3 regions of the Pseudomonas asgharzadehiana genome follow, and region 3 is predicted to be linked to each of the others. Evidence: predicted binding sites of a transcription regulator. Region 3 holds the regulator's gene; each other region holds the start of a gene.
What was found. Region 3 encodes FliA, which starts transcription of late flagellar genes. Its sites were predicted from a motif close to CTAAAGTTTNNNNNNNNNNNGCCGNTAA; they were not measured.
Positions count from the first base shown of each region.

Region 1: the regulator FliA is predicted to act here: its motif matches at 1,887-1,914, upstream of KSS96_RS17450 (methyl-accepting chemotaxis protein).
Region 2: the regulator FliA is predicted to act here: its motif matches at 1,880-1,907, upstream of KSS96_RS06435 (flagellar protein MotY).

Region 1 covers NZ_CP077079.1:3,872,342-3,875,801, reverse strand. The annotation lists gene KSS96_RS17465 (hypothetical protein) at 1-261, shown strand, start outside; gene KSS96_RS17460 (hypothetical protein) at 662-1,411, shown strand; gene KSS96_RS17455 (hypothetical protein) at 1,567-1,833, shown strand; gene KSS96_RS17450 (methyl-accepting chemotaxis protein) at 1,942-3,255, shown strand.
Region 2 covers NZ_CP077079.1:1,425,057-1,428,516, forward strand. The annotation lists gene rnt (ribonuclease T) at 103-771, opposite strand; gene pyrC (dihydroorotase) at 768-1,814, opposite strand; gene KSS96_RS06435 (flagellar protein MotY) at 1,971-2,879, shown strand; gene KSS96_RS06440 (argininosuccinate synthase) at 3,033-3,460, shown strand, end outside.
Region 3 covers NZ_CP077079.1:4,525,787-4,529,246, forward strand. The annotation lists gene KSS96_RS20395 (chemotaxis protein CheA) at 1-91, opposite strand, end outside; gene KSS96_RS20400 (protein phosphatase CheZ) at 103-891, opposite strand; gene KSS96_RS20405 (chemotaxis response regulator CheY) at 910-1,284, opposite strand; gene fliA (RNA polymerase sigma factor FliA) at 1,454-2,194, opposite strand; gene fleN (flagellar synthesis regulator FleN) at 2,191-3,024, opposite strand; gene flhF (flagellar biosynthesis GTPase FlhF) at 3,129-3,460, opposite strand, start outside.

The sequences.
Region 1 (3,460 bases), 650 kb from region 3:
ACCCTCACGGTCACGCGTCGTGGCCGCAAACCCATGGAAGTGCGTGTGCCTTTCGACCACATTCTTTCCATCCGCCCCTACGCGGTCGCCCTGTTTGACCACGATGGCCATTTTTACGTGACGTATAAGGGCCCCAAGGGCAAGGTGTTGGGATATCAAATGGGTGACGGGACTTCTCTGGCAGACATCGAGTTTCATGCCGCATGGTTGCGAGGAATGATAGGCGAACGTATGCAGGAACTGCTGAACCTGGACAAATGAAGACGGGCCCCGCCACGCCCGCAGCCCTTTCAAAGGCAGTTTCCCCTCCGGATCAGCAAAAAAGCTGAGCCACCGAAAGCAGGCAAATCACCTGGACAAACATTTGTGCTCGAATTGGATGTTTCATTGCCGTCACCTCATTTACAGCGGCTGCTGATAGTGCCGCGGGCGCTGCGAACCACCCGCAAGGCCACGTAAAAGTGAAAATGCCATCCTGGCTCGCCAACAACGCACGCAACTGAAGTATAGGCGCTGAAACGAATTCGTCACGCGGCGCTCTGGCAGGCACCTCTTACAACTATCTGCTGCTGTCTTTCGCACTTTTTTAGATTTATCCGCTCTATTTCTGTCCCAGCCCCACCGATTTCCCGCGTGGGCAGAAGAACAAGATCGGGTGCCGATGGATCGCACGTTTCCTTTTTTCCGAGTTCGCGCCAGGCGCCGGCTGTTGCTCCTGGCCGCTGCATTAGTGTTTTTTGCTACCGGCTGCACTCAGCAACAAGGCCGCGATATTGCCAAGCAGTTCACCAATGGCAAGCCCGACGAGTTCTTTCAAACCAGTGTCGATCGCATGGCCACGCTGGGCATGCGCGACAACCTGCAAAGCCTGTACGTGCTGATGAGCAAGCTTTACCTGCGTAACCCCAGCCAATGGCGGCAGTCGGGTTACCCGGATGCGGCGAGTGCCGAGCGGGAAATTCGCCAGGCGATCGAGCAGCGCCGGCCGCTGCCAGCCTTGGGTGAACGTCGCGACCTGGTGGCCTTGAGCTATTCCTTGAGCCCGGAATTCCAGGGCGATCGGGTCGGGGCGTTTATCTACGCGATCGGCAGCATGCTGGTGACCGCCCACGGTGGGCGCACCGAGTTCTATATGACCGACTCGATCAACCCGCAATTCGTCAGCAACGCCGCGCGCAATATCGAGAAGGCCACGTGGTTGCTCAGCAAGCGTCAGGATGCCAATGGGGTGCTGCTGTTGTTTTCCAACGAGATATCGGAGGAGGGCAGTAACCTCAGTTTTGCGGTGGAGTTCGGCAAGATTGTCGCGCGGCTCGACCTGTTGACGCAGATGCTTGACGAGCGCTACCGGCGCATTGGTCTCAATTATGCGCAAAGTCTGTTGCTGATGAATTTCCTTCCGGTGCAGTGAGCGCTATTGGCAACGCAAAGCGGCAGCACAGCTATCCGTACAGGTACAGCGTTTCGTTTTCCTCTGTAGGAAGTGGCCTATCTTGCCTTCCCTTGCTTGAATCGCCCCGGCGTCGGCAATAGCCTCGGACTTTTCTGAAAAATGAGGCCCTACCCTTGAGTAAGCAAAAAACGGTGTGGCCTACGGATCGCGAAATACGCCTGCGCTTTATTCTCTTCGCGGTAATCGAGACCGCCAGTGCCGAAGGCGTTGCTGCCGAATTGTTATTGCCTGCACACAAGCTGCTGCGCGCCTCGCCAAGCGAGCCGCAGTTGCTTGAGGCACTTGGGCAGATACTCGCGGCAGATGAGATGTATGGTTTCCGGTTTCCCGCGGGCTCGGAGGCGCACGAGCTGATGCAGGGGGTGGAGCTGCCCGGTTAGGTCAATCACTTGCTTGGGGTCAGTGGCGCCGGCGTGACCGTTCGTCGTCTATGCTCAGCTTGCCGGCCACCTGGCCGATGCAGTGATGACCACAGCAGGGACGCCACCATGTTCAATCGCCTCTTGAAGAAAAATCTACAGGACCAGGACGACGAGCTTTTTCATTTGCGACAGCTCGTTGCGCAATTTGACCGTGGCAGGCTTTCCATCGCCCTGGATGCGGAGTACCGCATTACGGCGGTCAATGACGCATTCGCGCGGGTGCTTGGTTATCCCCCAGAGCACTTGCAAGGTCGCTTGCTGGGTGAAGTCGTTCCCCCTTACGTCAAGGACTTGCCCTGCTTTCGCAATTTTCACGCAGCGGTTGAGCGCTTTGAACCGGTGACTGACGACTACCGCTATTTGCGCAGCGATGCCAGCCTGGCCTGGCTCAACCTGACCTGGTGCCCGATCAAAGGGCGTGACGGTCGGCTGTCGCATATCCAGGGCTACGGTGCCGATGTGAGCCGTGTCATTGAGCAATCCAAGGAAAACGAGGCGTTCATCAACGCGTTGATCCGCTCGACTGCCGTTATCCAGTTCAAACTGGATGGGACGGTGGTCACCGCCAATACTCAGTTCCTCGATGCCATGGGGTATAGCCTGGATCAGATCGTCGGCAAAAAACACAGCATGTTCTGCAGCCCGCAAGAGGCGGCATCGAGCGGCTACGTTGATTTCTGGCAGACCCTCAATCGTGGAGAGTTTGTCGCCAGCCGCTTCAAGCGGGTGGACAGCCGCGGTAACGATGTATGGCTCGAAGCCACTTACAACCCGGTGCACGACGCAGAAGGCAATCTGTGCAAAGTGGTGAAGTTTGCCAGTGTGGTCACCGGCCAGGTGTTGCGCGAGTCCGAGGTCAAGGCCGCGGCCGGGGTGGCTTACGAAGTGTCGCTGCAAACCGATGTCACGGCCGAGCGCGGCGCGGCCGTTGTACAGAACACGGTACAAACCATGCAAAACATTGCCGTGCAGATGCAATCGGCTACCGGCAGCATCGAAGCACTGGGTAAGCAGTCATTGCTGATCAGCGCGATTGTGCAGACCATCGGGGGTATCGCCGCCCAGACCAACCTGTTGGCGCTCAATGCGGCCATCGAGGCCGCCCGCGCCGGTGAACAGGGGCGGGGCTTTGCGGTCGTGGCCGATGAGGTCAGGCAGTTGGCTAGCCGAACCAGTACGGCAACCGAAGAGATTGTCAGCGTGGTCCAGCAAAACCAGCGTCTCGCCGACGAAGCTATTACCGAGATGTTCAGCAGCCGCGAGCAGGCAGAGCAAGGCTTGACCCTGGCCAACCAGGCCGGCGCGGTGATCACCGAGATCCAGGGGGGCGCCAAACAGGTGGTGAGCGCGGTCGGGCGCTTTGCCAATGAACTGCAATAACGTGCTGGGTTAGATCGTTTGTTTGCTTAAGGGGGGCTTCACAGTAGGGGCACTGTTTGTTTCGTCGGATATTGAGTGTGCATGCGCGGACTCGATGTAGGACTTAATAAAAAAGCAGCTTGGCGTTGGTGTAGAAAGAAGCGGGTCCGTTAACAAAGCGTGACTTGGTGGGCCGCGTTGGCTTCCCATCACTGTTCGCGTGGTG
Region 2 (3,460 bases), 3.0 Mb from region 3:
GCTCCCGATTGCAGTGCATCAACCCATGGATACATCACCGACACGCCGCCATCGGGAGCAAGCTCCCTCCCACATTGGGTACGCGGCGCGTTCAGGAGACTCTCAGTCGTTGAAGTCTTCCCAGCCGCCCATCTGTTTCCAGCGGTTGACGATGCCGCAGAACAGCTCCGCAGTCTTCTCGGTGTCGTAGCGGGCCGAATGGGCCTCGCGCCCGTCGAAGTCGATACCGGCTGCCTGGCAGGCTTTGGCCAGTACAGTCTGGCCGTACGCCAGACCGGCGAGGGTCGCGGTGTCGAAGCTGGAGAATGGGTGGAACGGGTTACGCTTCATGTCCAGGCGCGCCACGGCGGCATTCAGGAAACCCAGGTCGAAGCTGCTGTTATGCCCGACCAGGATCGCGCGCTTGCAGCCGTTGGCCTTCAGCGCCTTGCGCACGCCACGGAAGATATCGGCCAGGGCCGTTTCTTCACTTACCGCCATGCGCAGTGGGTGATCGAGCTTGATGCCGGTGAATTCCAGGGCTGCGGCTTCGATGTTCGCGCCTTCGAACGGCTCGACGCGGAAGAAGTGGGTGTGTTCTGGGTACACAAAGCCCTGTTCATCCATGCCGATAGTGGTGGCGGCAATTTCCAGCAGGGCGTCGGTGGCGCAATTGAACCCACCGGTTTCTACGTCAATAACGACCGGCAGGTAGCCGCGAAAACGTTCGGCCATCGGGTGGCGCGAGCCGCCGCCGTGTTCCTGGTCGTCGTCGTAATGGTCTTCACTCACTTGGTTTCCTCCAGCAGGCGCCAGCGCAGTGTTTCACCGGCGCGCAGCGGGATAACGGTCAGCTCGCCAAAGGGCAGGCTGGCAGGGGCGGTCCAGTCTTCACGGACCAGGGTAATGCGGTCGGTATTCGCCGGCAGGCCATAGAACTTCGGGCCGTTGAGGCTGGCGAAATCTTCGAGTTTGTCCAGTGCATTGCGTTGTTCGAACGCTTCGGCGTACAGCTCGATGGCGGCGTACGCGGTGTAGCAACCGGCACAGCCGCACGCGGCTTCCTTGGCGTGTTGAGCGTGGGGCGCGGAGTCGGTGCCGAGGAAGAACTTCGAATTGCCGCTGGTCGCGGCATCCAGCAAGGCCACTTGGTGGGTGTTGCGCTTGAGGATCGGCAGGCAATAGAAATGCGGCCGAATCCCGCCCACCAGCATGTGGTTGCGGTTGTAGAGCAGGTGATGCGCGGTGATGGTCGCGCCGACGTTGGCCGAAGCCTCGGTGACGAATTGCACGGCATCGGCGGTGGTGATGTGCTCGAACACCACCTTCAAGGTCGGGAACAGCTCGACCACACGGCGCATATGCTCGTCGATGAAGACCTTCTCGCGGTCGAACACGTCCACGTCGCCACGGGTAACTTCACCGTGGATCAGCAGCGGCATGCCCACTTCAGCCATGGCTTCGATGGCCGGCAGGATTTTATCGATGCTGGTTACGCCGGAGTCGGAGTTGGTGGTCGCGCCGGCCGGGTACAGCTTGGCGGCGTGCACAAAACCGCTGGCCTTGGCCTGGCGAATTTCTTCGGGCTGGGTGCGATCGGTCAGGTAGAGCACCATCAACGGCTCAAAGCGGCTGCCGGCCGGTCGTGCAGCGAGGATTCGCTGGCGATAGGCGTCGGCTTCAGCGGCATTGCGCACCGGTGGTACCAGGTTAGGCATGATGATGGCGCGGCCAAACGTACGCGCAACATCGGCCACGGTTTGAGGTAACGCAGCACCATCGCGAAGATGAATATGCCAGTCGTCGGGACGCAGCAGGGTCAGGCGGTCGGACATTGGGGATTCCAGGCGGGTCAATCTGGTGGGAATGCTACCGGAAAAGACTCTTGCAGGCACTCGCTATCAAGTTTTGCAGGATGCATCCGATAGCCTTTCGTATGCCTTATCGATGTATGACGCTTTGAAGTGTTGTAGAAACCAGTGGAGCCTCCCGTGCGCCAGCATTATCTAGCCCTGCTCAGTGTGTTCGCCAGCCTGCCTGCGATGGCCCTCACGTTCCAGACACGTCTGGAGAACATTGAGTGGAAGGTGGAAGGCGACAAGTTCGAGTGCCGACTGACCCAGCCGATCACCGACTTCGGTTCGGGTGAGTTCGTACGCCGGGCCGGTGAGCAAGCGACTTTCCGTCTGAAAGCCTATGGCGGCTCGCTGGGCGCCGGGTCGGCCACCCTACTGGCCGCTGCTGCTCCCTGGCAGCCGGGGCGTGGCGACATCAACCTCGGTGCCGTGCGCGCCGGCAGTGGCGATGTGCTTTTTAACAGCTCCCAGGCTCAGGCTGGTCGCCTGTTCAATGGCTTGCTCGAAGGGCGCTCGCCGACTGTTCGGCATTATGCGCGTGAGGGCGGCTACTCGGAAATTCGCCTGTTGCCGGTCAAGTTCAACAAGGCCTACAGCGATTATCAGCTGTGCACCGCCAAGCTGTTGCCGATGAATTACGATCAGGTCAAGCAGACCGAAGTCGGCTTCCCCGGCGGCGGTATCGAATTGGATGCAGCGGCCAAACAGAAATTGTCGGTGATTCTCGAATTCATGAAGGCGGATCCAACCGTCAACCATATCGAGTTGAACGGTCATTCGGACAACAGTGGCAACCGCCTGAGCAATCGCGATGTGTCGCGTCGTCGCGCATTGGCGGTGATGGATTACTTCAAGGCCAACGGCATTCAGGAATCCCAGGTCACCCTGCGTTTCCATGGCGAAAGCTACCCCTTGGTGCCCAACACCAATGCCGCCAATCGGGCCCGCAACCGCCGTGTGAATATTCAGCTTGAGCGGGTAGCGGCTCCGGAGAAACCGGCTCCCCAGGCCAGTGGCCCGAGCAATCCTGCGCACACTTCATAACGGCAGTCATAAGTGCGCTCGTAGCGTGCGACCATCGGTCGCCCGCTCGACATAATCTGTCGCTTTATCTTCATTTGCTGTCGCGCCCCTGTAAATCCACGGTTTTGGTCGGTAGAATCGACGCCTTTCCGTACAACCCCGTGGAGTGATGGCATGGCCGACGTAAACAAGGTCGTTCTCGCGTATTCCGGCGGCCTGGACACTTCGGTGATCCTCAAGTGGCTGCAGGATACTTATAACTGTGAAGTGGTGACCTTCACCGCTGACCTGGGTCAGGGCGAAGAGGTCGAGCCAGCACGTGCCAAGGCGCAAGCCATGGGCGTGAAAGAGATCTACATTGACGACCTGCGCGAAGAGTTCGTCCGCGATTTCGTTTTCCCGATGTTTCGCGCCAACACCGTCTACGAAGGCGAGTACCTGCTGGGTACCTCCATCGCACGTCCGCTGATCGCCAAGCGCCTGATCGAAATCGCCAATGAAACCGGTGCTGACGCTATTTCCCATGGCGCTACCGGTAAGGGTAACGACCAGGTGCGTTTCGAACTGGGCGCCTATGCTCTCAAACCAGGCGTGAAAGTAAT
Region 3 (3,460 bases):
GCTCGACCAGTTGCTCGGACAGTTGCTCTAAAATTTCGCCGGCCTCTACAAGGAAATCCTGAAGGATCTCTTCATCGGCGCCGAAGCTCATGTGGGTGCTCCTTAGAAGCCTAAACTGGATAACAGGTCATCTACGTCATCCTGACCTGACACAACGTCTTCACGTTTATCGGCATGAATCTGCGGACCTTCACCCTTGGCGAGATGTTTTTGTGGATCTTTTTCCGAGAGGATCGCTTCGCGGTCATGTTCAATGCCGGCAAAACGGTCAACCTGGCCTGCCATAAGCACCAATTTGAGCAAGTTGCTTTCCACTTCGGTGACCAACTGGGTCACACGCTTGATCACCTGACCGGTGAGGTCCTGGTAATCCTGGGCCAGCAAAATATCGTTGAGGTTGCTGGAAACCGTGCGGTTTTCCTGCTCGCTGCGCGACAAGAAGCCTTCAACCCGACGTGCCAGCTCACGAAACTCCTCAGCCCCGACTTCCCGGCGCATGAAGCGGCCCCAATCGGCGCTCAGGGCCTGGGCTTCAGTGGCCATGCCGTTGACCAGGGGCGTGGCGTTCTCCACCAGGTCCATGGTGCGGTTGGCCGCCGCCTCAGTCAGCCTGACCACATAGGACAGGCGTTCGGTGGCATCGGTGATCTGTGAGATTTCTTCGGCCTGGGGCATGTGCGGGTCAATCTGGAAATTGACAATCGCACTGTGCAGCTCGCGTGTGAGCTTGCCCACTTCCTGATACAGGCCGCGGTCACGGGTCTGGTTGAGCTCATGGATCAACTGCACCGCGTCGCCGAACTGGCCTTTTTCAAGGCTGTCGACCAACTGGTGAGCATGTTTTTTCAGGGTCGACTCAAAGTCTCCCTGTGACGTTTCGTTATGCTCCATAGCTCCCCCGCGATGGCATCAGCCGTGGATGCGTTCGAAGATTTTTTCGATCTTCTCTTTCAAGGCCAGTGCAGTGAATGGCTTGACCACGTAACCGTTAACACCCGCCTGGGCAGCTTCGATGATCTGCTCACGCTTGGCTTCGGCGGTGACCATCAGCACGGGAAGGCTGCGCAGCTTTTCGTCGGCCCGCACATGACGCAGCAAGTCGATACCGGTCATGCCCGGCATGTTCCAGTCGGTTACCAGAAAGTCGATGCTCCCGCTGTTGAGGATCGGAATCGCCGTAAGGCCATCATCCGCCTCGACCGTGTTTGTGAACCCAAGGTCACGCAACAGGTTTTTTATGATCCGCCGCATCGTTGAGAAGTCATCAACGATGAGGATTTTCATGTTCTTGTCCAATTCGACCTCCAAGCAGTCTTAAACGCGCCCAGCACCTGGACGCGTCATTTCAATCAACAGGCATTACACAAAAAGGACTGCCGGGGGCACCACGGGCCGAACCCGCGAAGATCCATCACCTTCGCGGTATCGCTTTGCAGTGTCCCCACACTGCCTGTCAGCGCGCTCGCCACTCTCCCAAACGCCCCCGCAAGCGAGCGGCGCACTGGCTGTGTAACTGGCTGACTCGCGATTCGCTGACCCCCAGGACCTCACCGATTTCCTTGAGGTTCAGCTCTTCGTCGTAGTACAGCGCCAATACCAGTCGCTCACGCTCAGGCAAATTGGCAATCGCGTCCGCCAACGCACCCTGAAAGCGTTCATCTTCCAGGTCTCGCGCCGGCTCCATATGAGTACTCGCGCCGTCCTCGTGCAGCCCTTCGTGTTCACCGTCCTGCAACAGGTCGTCGAAACTGAACAGGCGGCTGCCCAAGGTGTCGTTCAAAATCCCGTAATAATCGTCGAGACTCAATTGGAGTTCGGCCGCAACTTCGTGATCTTTAGCGTCGCGACCGGTTTTTGCTTCAATTGCGCGAATTGCGTCACTGACCATGCGCGTATTGCGGTGTACCGAACGAGGCGCCCAATCACCCTTGCGCACTTCATCGAGCATGGCGCCCCGGATACGGATACCCGCATACGTCTCGAAACTCGCGCCTTTGGTGGCATCGTATTTGGTTGACACTTCGAGCAGGCCAATCATGCCGGCCTGGATCAGGTCTTCTACCTGGACGCTGGCGGGCAGGCGTGCCAGCAGGTGATAGGCGATGCGCTTGACCAGCGGCGCATAACGCTCGATCAACTCGCCCTGACTGTCACGGGCGGACTTCTTGTAGGCGTTATAGCCGTTCGCTGTCATAGCACGGGTCCTGCGCTCGTCTGATGTACCAATCGCTCGACGAAAAACTCCAGATGCCCCCGTGGGTTGGCGGGCAACGGCCAAGTATCGACCTTTTGGGCAATAGCCTTGAACGCCAATGCGCATTTGGAACGAGGGAACGCTTCGTAGACCGCACGCTGCTTTTGCACAGCCTTGCGCACACACTCGTCGTAGGGAACTGCACCGACGTATTGTAAGGCGACATCGAGGAAGCGATCCGTGACCTTGGTCAACTTGGCGAACAGGTTGCGCCCTTCCTGCGGGCTCTGGGCCATGTTGGCCAGTACGCGGAAGCGGTTCATGCCGTAGTCACGGTTAAGTAATTTGATCAGGGCGTAGGCGTCGGTGATCGAGGTGGGTTCATCGCAGACCACCAGCAACACTTCCTGCGCCGCGCGCACGAAGCTGACCACGGATTCGCCGATCCCGGCGGCGGTGTCGATCACCAGCACGTCGAGGTTGTCGCCGATATCGCTGAATGCCTGGATAAGGCCGGCATGCTGCGCCGGGCTCAGGTGCACCATGCTCTGGGTGCCGGAGGCGGCCGGCACGATGCGGATCCCGCCAGGGCCTTGAAGCAGCACATCGCGCAGCTCACAGCGCCCCTCGATCACATCGGCAAGCGTGTGTTTGGGCGTCAACCCCAGCAGAACGTCGACGTTCGCCAGTCCCAGGTCAGCATCCAGCAGCATGACGCGACGGCCAAGTTCTGCCAGGGCCAGGGACAAATTCACTGACACGTTAGTTTTTCCGACGCCACCTTTGCCGCCGGTCACCGCGATCACCTGTACGGGATGCATGCTGCCCATTTTATTTCTTTACCTTGTCTTGCTTAGACGCAGGCTACATGGCTTGGCCGCGTGAATCGCTTGCAGACCATCGATGTAGATACTTTTCACGGTGTTCATCTGACTCAACCGACCCGTTTTGCCGGGTTGTGATAGAGATCGGCGAACATGTCGGCCATCGCTTCCTCGCTAGGCTCGTCTTGCATTTGTACGCTGACGGCGCGGCTGACCAACTGATGACGGCGCGGCAGATGCAGATCATCCGGGATCCGCGGCCCATCGGTCAGGTAAGCCACCGGCAGTTCGTGGCTGATAGCCAGGCTCAGCACTTCACCCAGGCTGGCGGTTTCATCCAGTTTAGTCAGGATGCAACCGGCCAGCCCGCAGCGTTTGTAGCTGTGATACGCAGCGGTAAGAACCTGTTTCTGGCTGGTGGTTGCAAGCACCAGGTAATTTT